2 regions of the Leifsonia sp. fls2-241-R2A-40a genome follow, and region 2 is predicted to be linked to the other one. Evidence: predicted binding sites of a transcription regulator. Region 2 holds the regulator's gene; the other holds the start of a gene.
What was found. The regulator LexA, encoded in region 2, represses DNA repair genes until DNA is damaged. The targets are predictions, from matches to a motif close to TCGAACANNTGTTCGA.
Positions count from the first base shown of each region.

Region 1: the regulator LexA is predicted to act here: its motif matches at 3,221-3,236, upstream of QRN40_RS15485 (DUF6504 family protein).

Region 1 is NZ_JARVRS010000001.1:3,136,100-3,143,415, reverse strand. Features, by position in the region: gene QRN40_RS15495 (VIT1/CCC1 transporter family protein) at 1-5, shown strand, start outside; gene QRN40_RS15490 (DUF7927 domain-containing protein) at 156-3,146, shown strand; gene QRN40_RS15485 (DUF6504 family protein) at 3,254-3,544, shown strand; gene QRN40_RS15480 (DUF3097 domain-containing protein) at 3,611-4,453, shown strand; gene QRN40_RS15475 (NUDIX hydrolase) at 4,488-4,919, opposite strand; gene imuA' (DnaE2-dependent mutagenesis accessory factor ImuA') at 5,065-5,757, shown strand; gene QRN40_RS15465 (DNA polymerase Y family protein) at 5,758-7,316, shown strand, end outside.
Region 2 is NZ_JARVRS010000001.1:2,775,049-2,782,364, forward strand. Features, by position in the region: gene metE (5-methyltetrahydropteroyltriglutamate--homocysteine S-methyltransferase) at 1-1,273, shown strand, start outside; gene QRN40_RS13740 (metallopeptidase family protein) at 1,359-1,709, shown strand; gene lexA (transcriptional repressor LexA) at 1,750-2,430, opposite strand; gene QRN40_RS13750 (LysM peptidoglycan-binding domain-containing protein) at 2,679-3,059, shown strand; gene rsgA (ribosome small subunit-dependent GTPase A) at 3,091-4,113, opposite strand; gene QRN40_RS13760 (M16 family metallopeptidase) at 4,098-5,333, opposite strand; gene QRN40_RS13765 (ABC transporter permease) at 5,330-6,112, opposite strand; gene QRN40_RS13770 (ABC transporter permease) at 6,117-6,869, opposite strand; gene QRN40_RS13775 (ABC transporter ATP-binding protein) at 6,866-7,316, opposite strand, start outside.

The DNA.
Region 1 (7,316 bases), 360 kb from region 2:
GCTGAGCCCGACGCGTTCGATGCGCGGTATCCCTTTCATTGGATACGGCGCCGCATAACGAAAGAACCGCCTCCCTGTCTTCTCCAATAGGGGCCTGATCGACGGCTCCCGAGCCGTCGAGCGCACCGTCGCTCCCCCGTGCACCTGGAGGAGAAGTGCTGATCCTGTCGAGACGTCCTGCGCGCCACCGTCGGCGCATCCGCCGCCGCAGCTCGGCGGTGCTCCTCGTCGGCTGCGCCGCGCTGGGCGCCGTCGCGGCGACGCTGCTGCTGCCGCGGTATTCGTCGCATGCCGCGGTGGAAACGCTGTCGACGACGTACATGACGGGCACCAACCTCACCGGCGGCTCGACCGCCTCCTCCGCGGACGCTCCCGGCGGCGCGAAGACGGGCACGGCGAAGCCGGGCGACACGCTCAGGTGGGTCGTCGACTACCAGAACAACGCCGGAGGAAGCGCGCAGGTCGACCTGAAGGACGATCTGAGCACGGCGGGAGCGTACGTCCCCGGCTCGCTGCAGCTGCCACCGGACCAGAACGCCGCCGGCACGGTGACGCCGCAGTACCTCACGCCGACGGCGGGATGGACCGCTGGAGCTCCCAGCGCCGACGCGACCGGTGTCGGCTTCACCGGAACGCTGGTTCCGCAGGGTACGCAGCAGCTGTCTCCGCCGCTCGTCGCAGGAGCGCCCCCGAAGATCACGGCCGTCGGCGCGGGCGACGGATACAACATCGTCGTCCGGAACGGACTGGCGTACACGGTCTTCCACCACCGCACCGCCCCGATCGTCTACTGTGCGAGGCTCGACGGCACGACCTGTCCCGGCTGGCCCACCGGCTCGAACGCTCAATCCTGGTCCGCGACTCCGGGGACCCCGATCGGAACGGGCACGGCGTTCGGCGGTAAGACCCCGCAGCAGACCGGGGCGTGGCTGTCGGGGAGCAGGCTGCTCTGGTACGCCGGGCTGCCCGACAATTCGAGTACCGGCATCGCCTGCCTCGACCTGGCGCCGGGCACGCCGACGAGCTGTGGCTACTGGGCGCGCGGAGGGATCACGGTCGACAACAACACGTACGGGGCGCAGATCAACGGCTCCGGGGTGGCTGCCGGCAACGGCAACACCTACAGCACCGCGATCAGCAACGGGACGGCGATCCTCGTGTGCACCACCCCTGCCATGACGGCGTGCCCCGGAGCGACGCTGTACCCGAGCGGCGTCACCAGTTCCGGTGCGAACCCGACCGAGACCTTCGGGGACTACGTGTTCTCGAGCGTCCAGAAGACGCCCACGAGTGCCTGGCAGACCTTCTGCTTCACCGCTTCGACGTCGGCATTCTGTCCCGGCACGTGGCCCACGACCACCTCGATCGCCACGGCTGCGAACGGCACTCCCTTCGCGCCGATCCTTTCCACCGGAGGAGCCGTCACGGGCGTGTGCACCATCACGAACGGCGCCGGGACGGCGTCGAGCTGCTGGAACCTGAGCGGCGCGACCGTGGCTGATCCCTACGCGGGAACCGGCGCGAACTACAGCGGCGGCGGCAACGGATCGGGCGACGCGTACGCCCGCGGTACGAAGGTCTACCTCTCCAACGGGAACCAGGTGATGTGCCGCGATTTCGCCGCGTACACGGGGACGGGGACGGTTCCGCCTTGTGAGGGGTTCGTCAACGTCGACAACGGGGTCAACTACACGGTGCGTGACGCCTCCGACATCTCGTCATCCTGCCTCGTCGCCACGGGTGATGCCGGCGTCATGTCGTTCTTCGACCCGAGAACCGGCGGAACGTGCCCCGGGCCGAGCTCTCCGCAGTCGCTGACGGTCTCGCCTCCGAGCTACTACTGCGGCACCGGCGCCGCCTCGTTCACGAAGTGGCGAGCGCTCACCCTGCCGGGCGTCGTCCCCACCGCGTTCGCCGATGCGACCGTGACCCTGCGCGATCAGAACGCGAACGCCGTGCCCGGCTTCTCCGCCGTCACCCTCGCGCCAACGGGGTCGCTCAACCTCCAGTCCATCCCGACCACCGTGACGTCGCTCACGGCGGACGTCAGGATCAACGGAGTCACCAACGCGACGGGGGTCGTCAGCGGCCAGATCTCGATCAGCTGGGTGGGCGATCCCCCGCAGCTGTGTTTCGACACCATCGCTCCCCCCGTGGCCTGCGATGCCCCCGTACCGCTGATGCTGTCGAACAGCGCGGTCGGCGTGACCACCTTCGGGTCGACGACGGATGCCCCGGCGGGCAACCCCACCGGCACAGCGCAGTTCGCCGTTCGGGCGGACGTGGCGCACTGCTCCCTCGCGGTTCGGAAGACCTCGTCCGTCCCGTCGGTTCGACCAGGCGACACCGTCGAGTACACCGTCACCATCACGAACACGGGTAGCCAGGCCTACGTCGCCGCGAACATCTCCGACGACCTGACCGATGTGCTGAAAGACGCCACCTACAAAGGCGACCAGACGGCGACAGCGGGGACGGTTTCGTATGCGGCGCCGAACCTGTCGTGGACGGGCCCGCTGGCCGTCGGCGCGCACGTCAGCGTGACGTACTCGGTGACGGTGAAGAACCTTGATCCCGGCGACTTGCAGCTCGTCAACACCGTCGTGTCACCGAGCGAGGGCAGCAACTGCGCCGCCGGGTCGACCGACGCGTCGTGCACAGCCGTCGTGGACGTGGTGGCCTCCGCGGTTTCGTGGCACAAGGTCGACGGGACGGCCGCAGCGAATGTCCTGGAGGGGGCGATCTGGACGCTCACGCCGATCGACGCCACACGGAAGCCGACGGGGTCGTCGATCGTCGTCACCGACTGCGTGGCCCCCTCCGCTTCGGCGTGCACCGGGCGGGACGCCGACCCGCTCGGCGGGGTGTTCGCCGTGACCGGCCTCGGCCCCGGCGCGTACGAGCTGGTCGAGACGCGGGCGCCCGTCGGATTCCGGCTGGATCCGACGCCGATCCCCGTCACGGTGGGTGCGTCCGCCACGACGGTGGCGCTGCCGGATGTGGTGAACCGGCAACTGCCCGTGCCGGCGATCCCCTTCACCGGCGGCCTGGGGACCGACACCCTGTCTCTCGCCGGCGGCGGCCTGCTCTCCGCCGTGCTGCTGCTCGGGGTGTGGCAATTCGTGCGACGCACCCGGAGTGCGTGAGTGCGCGAGCTCAGGCCGCCGCGCGCGTGCGGTTTCCGAGGTGCGCTGTCGGAAGCCCGCGGCTACACTCGGACTCGAACATATGTTCGATAGGCGAGGTGAGAAGCATGACCGAGATCGACGAGGCGGTCGCCGTATGGACGACCGATGACGGAGTCCCGACACGGCTGGTCTGGAGATCCACGCGCTACCGGGTCTCGGACACCCCGACCGTGTGGGCCGAGGTGTGCGGCTGGTGGCGACCCTTCGGCGACCATCGGTACTCGATCGGCAGCCTGCCGCGGGAGATCGGCGGCTGGCGCTTCCAGGGCACCAGCGAGAAGGGCGACGCGCACGTCTTCGATGTGCGTCACGACGCCGTCGACCGCAGCTGGCGGCTGGTCCGCGTTTTCGACTGAACGTTGCGCCGGGCGCAGCGTGGCATCGGCCGGCGTCGCATCCCATCGCATAGCCTCCATCGGGTGATGGACGACCGCTACGGATCCGATGTGCTGGCCTCCGATTGGAAGAACGCCGGCCGCAAGCCCGTCCCGACAGTCGAGGCGGTGCGCGACCTCGTCGTCGAGGAGGCGGCATCCGGGTTCTGCGGTGCGGTCACCCGGCTCGAAGGCCAGACGATCGAGCTGGAGGACTACTTCGGGAAGAAGCGCGTCTTCCCGCTGACCGGGTCGTTCCTCATCGACGGCGAGCCGGTCCGCCTGATCGTCCCCTCGCGCGCCCCTGCGGGGCGGTCGCGAACGGCGTCCGGCTCCTTCGCCGTCGGCGAGCAGAAGGCGCGCATCGCCCGCGCCAGCCGGATCTTCGTCGAGGGGCGCCACGACGCGGAGCTCGTGGAGCGGGTCTGGGGCGATGACCTGCGCGTCGAAGGCGTCGTCGTCGAATACCTGGAGGGCGTGGACGACCTGGACGCGATCGTCAAGGATTTCCGCCCCGACCGTGGGCGCCGCATCGGGGTGCTGGTCGACCACCTGGTCACCGGGTCCAAGGAGAGCAGGATCGCCGAGCAGGTGGCGCGGGGGCCGTTCGGTGCGCATGTCCTCGTCGTCGGCCACCCGTTCGTCGACATCTGGCAGGCGGTGAAGCCGGCGCGGGTCGGGCTTACGGCGTGGCCGCAGATCCCCCGTTCGGTCCCCTGGAAGCACGGGATCTGCGAGGCGCTCGGCCTGCCGCACGAGACCCAGGCGGACATCGCGCGGGCCTGGAAGCGCATCCTCGGCCAGGTGCGGTCGTTCTCGGACCTCGAGCCGGAACTGCTCGGCCGGGTCGAGCAGCTGATCGACTTCGTGACCGAGCCGCAGGGCCGGTAGCGGTCGGTTGGACGAGCGGTTGGACGAGCGGCCCTCACCAGCCGTACTCGGTGTACGTCTCCCCGCGCACGAGGGCCTCGATGCCGTGGCGGATGACCGGGATGACGTCGGCCGGAAGTGCGTCCGCCGGCGCCCACAGCAGCTCCGACGCCTTATCCGGCTCTCCGATCGCGGGCGTGGCACCTTCGGGTAGCTCCGCCGCGAAGAAGAAGTCGATGTAGGTGTCGCCGTCGGCGCGCCCGTGCTGCACCAGGGCGAGGCGGACCTGGTCCGCGGCGAGCGCGAGTGTCGTCTCCTCCCGCGCCTCCCGCAGCAGGGCGGCGGTGGCCGACTCCCCCGGTTCGATGTGTCCGGCGGGGAGGGACAGCTCGCCGTCGCGGTAGCCGGTCCCTCGGCGTCGCTGCAGCAGGATGCGGTCGCCGTCGAAGATGCAGAGGTACACGGCTGCGGGGTAGGTGGGGCGCACGCGTCCATTGTGCGCCGCGTCCGGTGAGTGCCCCTGAAGGGCCGATGTCGGTGCCGTCGCGTACAGTGTTCGGACACGCCGGGCGGTTGTCCACACCCGCGAAATTCCATTTGCTTCATTCGAACATGTGTTCGAAAATAGGAGCATGTCACTCGCCGCTCCTCACCTCAGCGAACCGGTCTCCGACCGGGCGCAGGTGCACGAGCTGCAGACCCGCATCCGGCAGATGCAGGCCACCAAACTCGAGAGCCGTACGCTGCAGACGCATCCCGCGCTCTCGCCGCTGCTGCCCGGCGGCGCGCTCAAGGCGGGCGCCGCCTACTCGGTGCGCGGGTCGACCACGCTGCTGATGGCCATGCTCGCCGGCCCGAGCGCGGCCGGCGCCTGGTGCGGGGTGGTCGGCATGCCCGACTTCGGTGCGGAGGCGGCCGGGCGGTTCGGCATCGACCTGGAGCGGCTGGTGCTGGTGCCGCATCCCGGCACCGACTGGCTGACCGTGACCGCGGCCGTCGTCGATGTGCTCAGCGTGGTCGTCGTCGCCCCTCCCTCCCGTGCGAAGGACGGCGATGTCGCCCGGCTCAGCGCCCGGCTGCGGCAGCGGGAGGCCACCCTCATCGTCGCCGGCGACTGGCCCCAGGTCGAGGCGACGCTCACCGTCGCACGCAGCGGGTGGGACGGCCTCGGCACCGGCAACGGCTACCTCTCGTCCCGCCGGGTGACCGTGGAGTCGGCGCCGCGCGGCGGGTCCGGTCCGCGCCGTACCGCCGAACTGTGGCTGCCGGCGGTCGATGAGAGTTTCCGCGCCTCCGCCCCGACCCGGCTCGAAGCGGTGAGCTAGATGGCGCGCAGTGCACACGAGCCGGCCGTCACCCGCGCGATCGTGCTGTGGTACCCCGACTGGCCGGTCATCGCGGCGCAGCAGGCGCTCGAGCTGGCCGACGACCTTCCGGTGGCCCTGGTCGAGAAGGGGCTGGTGTTCGCCTGCTCACCGGCGGCGCGGGCCGACGGTGTGAAGCGCGGACTCCGGATGCGCGAAGCGCAGGCCCGCTGCCCCCAGCTGGAAGTGGTGCCGTACGACCCCATCCTCGACGCGCGCACGTTCGAGCCGGTGATCACCGCGATCGAGGAGATCGCACCCGGCGTCCAGCCGATCCGTCCCGGCACGTGCGTGATCCGGGCGCGCGGTCCGGCGCGGTACTACGGCGGCGAGGCGGAGGCCGCGACGGAGTTGCTGCGCTGCATGGAGGCGCTGGGCCTGCCGGACGCCCGGGTCGGCATCGCCGACGGGCCCTTCGCGGCGGAGCAGGCGGCCCGGTCGACGGGGCGCGCGCGCGTGCGCGTCATCCCCTCGGGCGACTCCCCCGCGTTCCTGGCGCCGCTGCCGGTCAGCCAGCTGGGTCTCCTCGAGCTGACACCGCTGCTGCGCCGACTCGGGCTGCACACCCTCGGAGACATCGCCGCACTGTCCCGCGTCGACATGCGGGAGCGGTTCGGCGAGCGGGGTGAGCACGCGCACACCCTCGCCAGCGGGCTGGACAGCACTGCGGTGGTGCCGCGGACGCCGCCCAAGCAGCTCGACCGCGCCGTCGAGTTCGAGCCTCCGCTCGACCGCGTCGACCAGGTGACCTTCGCCGTGCGCGGCACCGCCGAGCAGTTCGTCGCCGGGCTCACGAAGGCGGGCCTGGTGTGCACATCGCTGCGGGTCGAGGTCACCGACGAGTCCGGCCGTGTCAGCGAGCGCACGTGGCTGCATCCCCGGCTGTTCTCGGCGCCCGACGTCGTCGACCGGGTGCGCTGGCAGCTGCAGGGGGCCGGCGCGATCGACTCCGGGCTGGCGTCCCCGATCTCCCGCGTGGTGCTCGAGCCCGAGGCCGTCGACGACATCGGCCACCATGAAGACGGACTGTGGGGCGGCGGGGCCGACGAGCGCATCCACCACGGCCTCACCCGCGTGCAGAGCATGCTCGGTCATGAGGCGGTGGTCACGGCGACGATCGGCGGTGGCCGCGCGCCCGCCGAGCGGCAGGTGCTGGTGCCGTGGGGCGACCGGCCGGTCGGCGTCGCCCGCGCCGACCAGCCCTGGCCCGGTTCCCTCCCCGCACCGGCACCCTCGACCGTGTTCGAGGTGCCGCGCCCGGTGGCCGTACTGACCGAAGAGGGCGCCGCCGTCGACGTGACCGACCGCGGAGATGTGACCGCATCGATCGCGCTCTTCTCCCCCACCGGGAACCTCCGCGATGCCCGGCCGGTCGAGTCGTGGGCGGGTCCGTGGCCGGTGCGCGAGCGGTGGTGGGATGCCTCCCTCTCCCGCGCGATGCACCGGTTCCAGCTCGTCGACGCCGACGGCACCGCGTGGCTGCTGGCCCTCGCGGGGGCCGGCTGGTTCGCAGAGGCGCG
Region 2 (7,316 bases):
GCTGGATGCGCGGCTGAAGTCGTGGCTCGCCTTCGCCGACCAGAAGGTCGCCCAGGTGGCAGTGCTGGCCCGCGGCATCGTCGACGGGCACGAAGCGATCCAGGACGAGCTGACGGCGGCGACGGCGGCGCTGGCCGACCGCGCGGGAGCCCCCGGCGTGCGGGTTCCCGCCGTCCGCGAGCGGGAGGCGGCGCTCACCGACGCCGACTTCCGCCGCGGCGAGTACACGGACCGCCTGACGGCCCAGGAGGAGGCGCTCGGGCTGCCGTTCCTCCCCACGACGACCATCGGATCCTTCCCCCAGACGGCCGACATCCGCCGGTCGCGCGCGCAGCTCGCCAAGGGCCTCATCAGCGAAGCCGAGTACCTCGGCCGGATGCGCGACGAGATCAAGCGCGTCGTCGACCTCCAGGAGGAGATCGGGATCGACGTCATCGTTCACGGCGAGCCGGAGCGCAACGACATGGTCCAGTACTTCGCCGAGAACCTGGAGGGCTTCGCGGTCACCCAGAACGGCTGGGTGCAGTCGTACGGCTCGCGCTGTACGCGCCCGTCCATCCTCTGGGGCGATGTCTCCCGCACTGCCCCGATCACCGTCGACTGGTCGACCTACACGCAGAGCCTCACCGCCAAGCCGGTGAAGGGGATGCTGACCGGCCCGGTCACCATCCTCGCCTGGTCGTTCGTTCGCGACGACCAGCCGCTCGGCGAGACGGCCCGTCAGGTGGCGCTCGCGCTCCGGGACGAGATCGCCGACCTGGAGGAGGCGGGCATCCGCGTCGTCCAGGTGGACGAGCCGGCGCTCCGTGAGCTGCTGCCGCTCAAGAAGGCGGCGCAGGACGAGTACCTGGAGTGGTCGGTCGGATCGTTCCGGCTCGCGACCTCGGGCGTCGCCGACCGGACGCAGATCCACACGCACCTCTGCTACTCGGAGTTCGGCGTGGTGATCGACGCGATCCGCAACCTCGACGCGGACGTGACCAGCATCGAGGCCGCGCGCAGCCGGATGGAGGTCGTGCACGACATCCAGCGCTCCGGCTTCGAGCACGGCATCGGCCCGGGCGTCTACGACATCCACTCACCGCGGGTGCCGTCGGTCGAGGAGGTCACCGAGCTGCTGGAGACGGCGCTGGGCGCGATCCCGGGCCGCCAGCTGTGGGTGAACCCGGACTGCGGTCTGAAGACCCGTGGCTACGACGAGACGGTCGCCTCGCTGCGGAACATCATCGAGGCCACGCGCGGGGTCCGGGAGCGGGCGTCGGTCTCGGCCTGACACGTCCCTACGACGGAGCCGGCCCCGGTACGCGCACAGCGAACCGGGGCCGGTGCCTATGCGGGCGCCGTGTGAGGATGACCGTGTGGTGCACATCCCGGACGACGACTTCGAGCGGATGGTCGGCGACATCTTCGACGGGCTCCCCGACGACATGGTGGGGCCGCTGGAGAACGTAGCGATCCTCATCGAGGATCAGCCGCCCGGAGCGCGGCCGCGGCTGTTCGGGCTGTACAGCGGCCGTCCGCTGACCCGCCGCTCCGTCTACGGGTTCGGCGAGCTGCCCGACCGCATCACGTTGTTCCGCAACAACCTCGAGGCATCGGCACGGACCGAGGACGAGCTACGGGCCCGGGTGCGGGTCACGCTCGTGCACGAGATCGGGCACTACTTCGGGCTGTCGGACGAGCGGTTGCGGGAGCTCGGCTGGGCGTGAGCCCGGCTGGGCGGGAGCCCATCCACTCGGCTGAGGTCGCTCAGACGGCCCGGAGGACCGCGACGACCTTGCCGAGCACTGTCGCGAAGTCGCCGAGGATCGGCTCGAAGTTGGAGTTCCGGGGCAGCAGCCACGTGTGGCCGTCGCGCTGCCGGAAGACCTTGACGGTCGCCTCCTCGTCGAGCATCGCCGCGACGATGTCCCCGTTCTCGGCCGTGTTCTGCGCGCGGATGACCACCCAGTCCCCGTCGCAGATGGCCGCGTCGATCATCGACTCTCCGACGACCTTCAGCATGAACAGTTCGCCGTTGCCCACGAGCTGGCGGGGGAGCGGGAAGACCTCGTCCACCTGCTGCTCGGCCGTGATCGGGATGCCCGCGGCGATGCGGCCGACCAGGGGGACCATGGCGGCGTCGCCGACCGGCGTCTGGTTCTCGTAGTCCGGAGTCGCGCCGGAGGACGATGGCAGGTCGATGAGGATCTCGAGCGCGCGCGGGCGGTTGGGGTCGCGCCGCAGGTAGCCGCTCAGCTCGAGCTGGTTCAGCTGGTGCGTCACCGAGGAGAGCGACGAGAGGCCGACGGCGTCGCCGATCTCGCGCATGCTCGGCGGATAGCCGCGCTGGCTCACGGAGCGCTGGATCACATCGAGGATCGCCAGCTGCTTGTCGCTCAGGTTCTTGCGGCGGCGTGTGCCTCCGCGGGCCTGGTTGTCGTTCGACACGGGCGTCCTCTCCTGGCCTTCGGGCGTCCGCCGGGATGGGTCCCGGCAGGAATGTCGGTGGTACCTGATCTGATGTCCTCAGACAGTCGAAACTGTATCCGCGTCGGGAAGGGAAGACAAACATGTGTTCGAGCGTGTCGCCAACTTTTCCGGCAAATAGGCCAAATGAGCGCGCCTTGCGGATTCAGACATTCGAAGATACATTCGGAACACAGCTTCGCACCCGCGAGCCTGAGGAGGTCACGAGCATGAGTGCAGTACTGATGAGCGAGTCGGTTCCTACCCTTCGTGCGGTCCCGCCGCTCCCCGAAGGAGCGCGTGTGCGCCTGCGCCTCACGCGCCGCGGCCGTGCAGTGCTCTCGGCCCTCGTCGCACTCCCGCTGGTGATCGGAGCCCTCGTCTTCGCACTGAACGGCGGAGGCGCCGTCGCGAACGGCGAGCAGGCCCACGTCAGCTTCCAGTACGTCAGCGTCGAGTCGGGCGACTCCCTCTGGTCGGTGGCGCAGCGCGTGGCCCCGAACGCCGACCCCCGCGACGTGATCTCCGACATCGTCTCGCTCAACGGCCTCGACTCCGCCGTCGTGTCCCCGGGGCAGCAGCTCGCCATCCCCTCGAAGTACGCGCACTAGTCCGGTCGCACTCCGGCGACCGTCGGGCTCGTCAGTGCCCTCGGGCTCGGCGGTACTCTCGGGCGAACCGCGAGTATTCGGTTCCCTTGTTTCGGCGCTGGGGATTCTCACGACGTTGCATGAACTCTCGTTCTCGCACGAGCGCGAGGTAGCGTCGGTAACGTTCTCTCGAGATCGCGCCGCTTTCGGCGGCGCGGCGGACGGCGCAGCCCGCATCCTGGGTGTGGGAGCAATCCGTGAACCGGCAGGATTCGGCGAAGGCTTCGATGTCGGTGAAGACTTCCTCGAGCGGCGCACGTGTCGACACTCCGAGTTGTCGTATGCCCGGCGTGTCGATGATGACGCTCACTCCGCCGGGCAGGGGAGTGATGGTCCGGGCGGTCGTGGTGTGCCGGCCTTTTCCATCGCGCTCCCGCACGGCCTGCGTCGCCTGGACGTCGGTGGAGGACAGCCTGTTCACCAGGGTGGATTTCCCGACCCCGGAGTGACCGAGAAGCACTGCCGACATCGGTTCGCTGAGGAGATCTCCCAGCGTCTGGATCCCCTCGTCTGTGACCGCCGAGGTGACGGTCGTATCGATGCCGGGTGCTGACGCCGCGATGACCTCGAGGGCGTATCCACGTTCGCGGTCAGAAAGCTCCTCGACCTTCGTCACGAGGAAGTGGGGAGTGGCACCCGACTCCCATCCGGTGACCGCCAGCCTCTCGACGAGTCCCGGTCGCATAGCCTCCCTGGCCGTCAACGTCAGGAGGACGAGATCGACATTGGACACGAGGGGCTGGACCTCGCCAGATGACTTCGCCCTGGTGAGGACGTGGTAGCGCGGTGCAAACCGCACGGACGCCTCTCCCTCGTCTCCCGGCGAAATCCATGCCCAATCGCCCACCAAGACATCCCGATCGCCGGGCAGCGTGGCGGCATGTTCTGCGCCGGACGGGTCCAAGGCGCTGATCGAGCGTCGATCAACGCGTGAGACCCGACCGAGCCATGCATCCGGAGGGCGGGCGACGCTTTCAGCCAACCGTCTCGCTGTGGATGTCAGTCCCAGTGCCATCTGATTCCTCCGCTTTCGTCCTCGTGGCCGATGAACTCGACAGGCGATGACGAGAGGACTCCCGCCAGCGCCGCGACCGACGCTGGGCGAATGCGATCGATAGCCCGGATGACTTCCGCAGGCGAGAACCGGCGCCGCCGCTCCCAGGAACTCGCCAGTGCGCTCACCCGCCTCGGAAGATCGTCATAGGCGATCAAGGTCCCCGTCCTCAGATGTGCTTTCGCCACGTCGACTCGTTCTGCGAGCAGCGGATCTGAGGCGAGGTCGTGCATAGCGTCCGCCATTGCTCGCGCTGCCGCATCCTCGTCTGATGTAGCCACGGTGGCGAATGCGCTGATCAGCCCGATCGTGCCGTAGTCGGTATAGAACGTACGCGGGGAGTAGGACAGTTGCCGATCGGTTCGGAGCTGTCGGACGAGCAGCGACGAGAAGCCTCCACCGAGAAGCGCGACGAGGACATTCGCAACCGCACGGTGTTCGCCGCTGCGGTTGGGAACCGTGTAACACGAGAGCAGATGCGTGTGACCGCGCTGCGTGTCGGCTTTGCGAATATGGAGCACGCGCAGTTTCGCCGGCGATGCCGAGGTAGCACCCGATGTCTTGGGCGGCGCGGAGCCATGTTGCCGAGCACCTGTCGCGAGGCCGAGGGCGTCAGTGTTCGCGGGGCCGCTCGTGAAGATGGTGATGTTTCCGGGTCGATAGTGGTCTGACCAGAACCGGTGTGCTCCCGCCAACCACTCGCTTGTGCCCGGGGCCATCGATCTCTGGCTGAACAGGTGCTTCTCTGCGACACGCGACAGCGCACGCAGGGGGTCACCTTGCTGAATCGCCCGTTCTGCAGCGATGATTCGCTGTTCCGCTTCCACCGCGCTGACAGAGAGTTCTGGCTGGAGGATCATGCGATGGAGTTCGTCGAGCGCGATCGCCGCCTGGTCATTGGGAACGGTCACCCCGAACGATGTGAAATCGCGAGCGGTGGCTGCCGTCGGTCGCGCGCCGAGCTCCTCCAGCGATCGAGTGCGGGTGCTCAGCGGCGTGCCGTCGGCACGACGCAGGACGAGGTGCTCGACGAGATGCGCGAGGCCGCACGCGCTTTCCGGATCGCTGCCGTATCCGGTGCCCACGCGGACTTCGAAGCACTGGATGCGGCGCCCGCGAAGACGCTCGCTGATAACCAGGATGCCGTCCGCAAGGATGCCGATCGATAGCCCGTCCCTCACGAGAGATCGACGCGGGCCGTTGCTCGCGCTTGTTGCTCGAAGTGGCGAAGGAGCACCAAGCTCATCACCAGCCAGATCACGGCGACGCAGGTCTCCACACCGCACTGGACCCAATAGTCGCCTGTGCCGGCTCCGCTCAGAGACCTGATGCCTTCGATGGCGTGGCTGCTGGGCAGCACCGCACCGATCCAGGCCAGAGGTGCCGGAAGGTCCGACGATGCGATATTTGCTCCGGAGGTGACGAGCATCACCAGGTAGGTCCCGGTGGCGAGTTGGTAGATATCGCGGTAGATCAAGCCGAAGGCGCTGAGGGCGAGGCCGAGAGTCGAGCAGGAGAAAGCCGCAAGCACCACTGCGACTGCGTAGAGACCGATGTCCTCCGGCGGAAAGGGCAGGCCCGCCACGAGGAACCCGAATACGGAGATGACGACGGAAACGGCGATGCCGCACACCACGCCGGGGATCAGCCGGCCGACGAAGACGGCCGTCCGGGGCGCAGGCGAGGCGAGCAGAGCCGACAGGGTGCCGAACCGTCGTTCGTCGGCGATCACGCTCACCATTCCCCCCACTCCGGCCGCGGCCGTCGCTTGGACGGCGTTTCCGGTGATGAAGAATTGCTGGCTTCCATAACCATTCGCGTTGCCGAGCGTGACGAAGAAGATCGTCTGCAACGCAGGGGTGATGAGGAGCGATGCCACGAAGAGGGCAGGTGTGTTCCAAGCGAAGAGCGCCCGGTAACCGAGGCGGCCGGAGATCAGGGCCGTATTGAAGAAGGTCACGTCGTCACCTCAATCTCAAGGTTCCGCGTCGACGCGCCAGAACGTCCACGCGGTACAAGAACAGAATCCCGGCGACTCCGTACATCGCTGCCAACGCGACTGCCGCGGCCGCGGCCCCCCACGCGCCGGAGCCCGATATCGCCCCGTCCAGGGCATCCATCCCCCATCCGAGGGGAAAGAGGTGACCGGCGGCCGAAAGCGGCGGCCACAGTGCCGCAGACGGCACGACGAGACCGCACGCCAGCCAGATCGGATATTCCATGACGTTCGTGATTTCTATGGCGTGGCGGGTCAGAACGTAGAGGCCCGCGAGAAGCGTGCCCATCGAGACGAGGGAGACCAGGACCGCAATGAGTGCGGCAATGAGTCCCCACGGATCAGAGATGGCGATCGGCCCCAGGCGCGCGAACGCGATCGCCATGACGGAGACAGCGGCAAGCGAATAGACACCCAGGGTGACGGTGGCGGCCGTGAAGCCGAACACGGGGGCCACGAGTGAGCGCGGTGCGCCGATCAAGAATTCCAACGTGCCGGCGAAGCGCTGCATGAACAGCGCCTCCGCTGCGCCGAACATCGTGGCGGACCAGGCTCCGAGAAGTCCCGCGCCCAAGATGGCCCGCAGCGAGGCCTCCCCGCCGGACATCAACAGCGTGACTCCTCCGTACGCCAGCGGCGTCATGAGAGACATCCCCAAGAAGAACGGCGAGCGTGAAAGGAGCCTGAACTGCAGCCACCAGGCAGCTACCAGCAGTCTCACGTCACCACCTCGTCCTTCTGCTCCTCGACGATCGCCACGTAGGCGTCCTCAAGCGTCGGCGTGCGCTCCAACGACGACCCCACCGACAGGTGAGGAATGGCTCGCAATACGTCGACAAGGCGGGTGGAGCTGCCGTTGCCAACGCGAACGGACAGGAGATTGACTGGTCCTCGGCTCTCGATGTCGAGGCCTGACACACCGTCGAGCGCCCGCACGTCAGCCTCCGAGCGTCCGAGTTCGTCGCGCACTTCGACCTCGATGACGCGTTCGAGAGTCACGGACGACTTGATGTCATCCGGTGAGCCCACCTGGCGAACTCGTCCGCCCACCAATACGGCGACTCGATCACAGAGGATGTCCGCCTCGAACATCTCGTGTGTTGTGATGAGGATGGTCTTGCCGCGACCCTGCAGCTCTTTCGTGAGGTCCCGGAGCGATCGAGCTGCC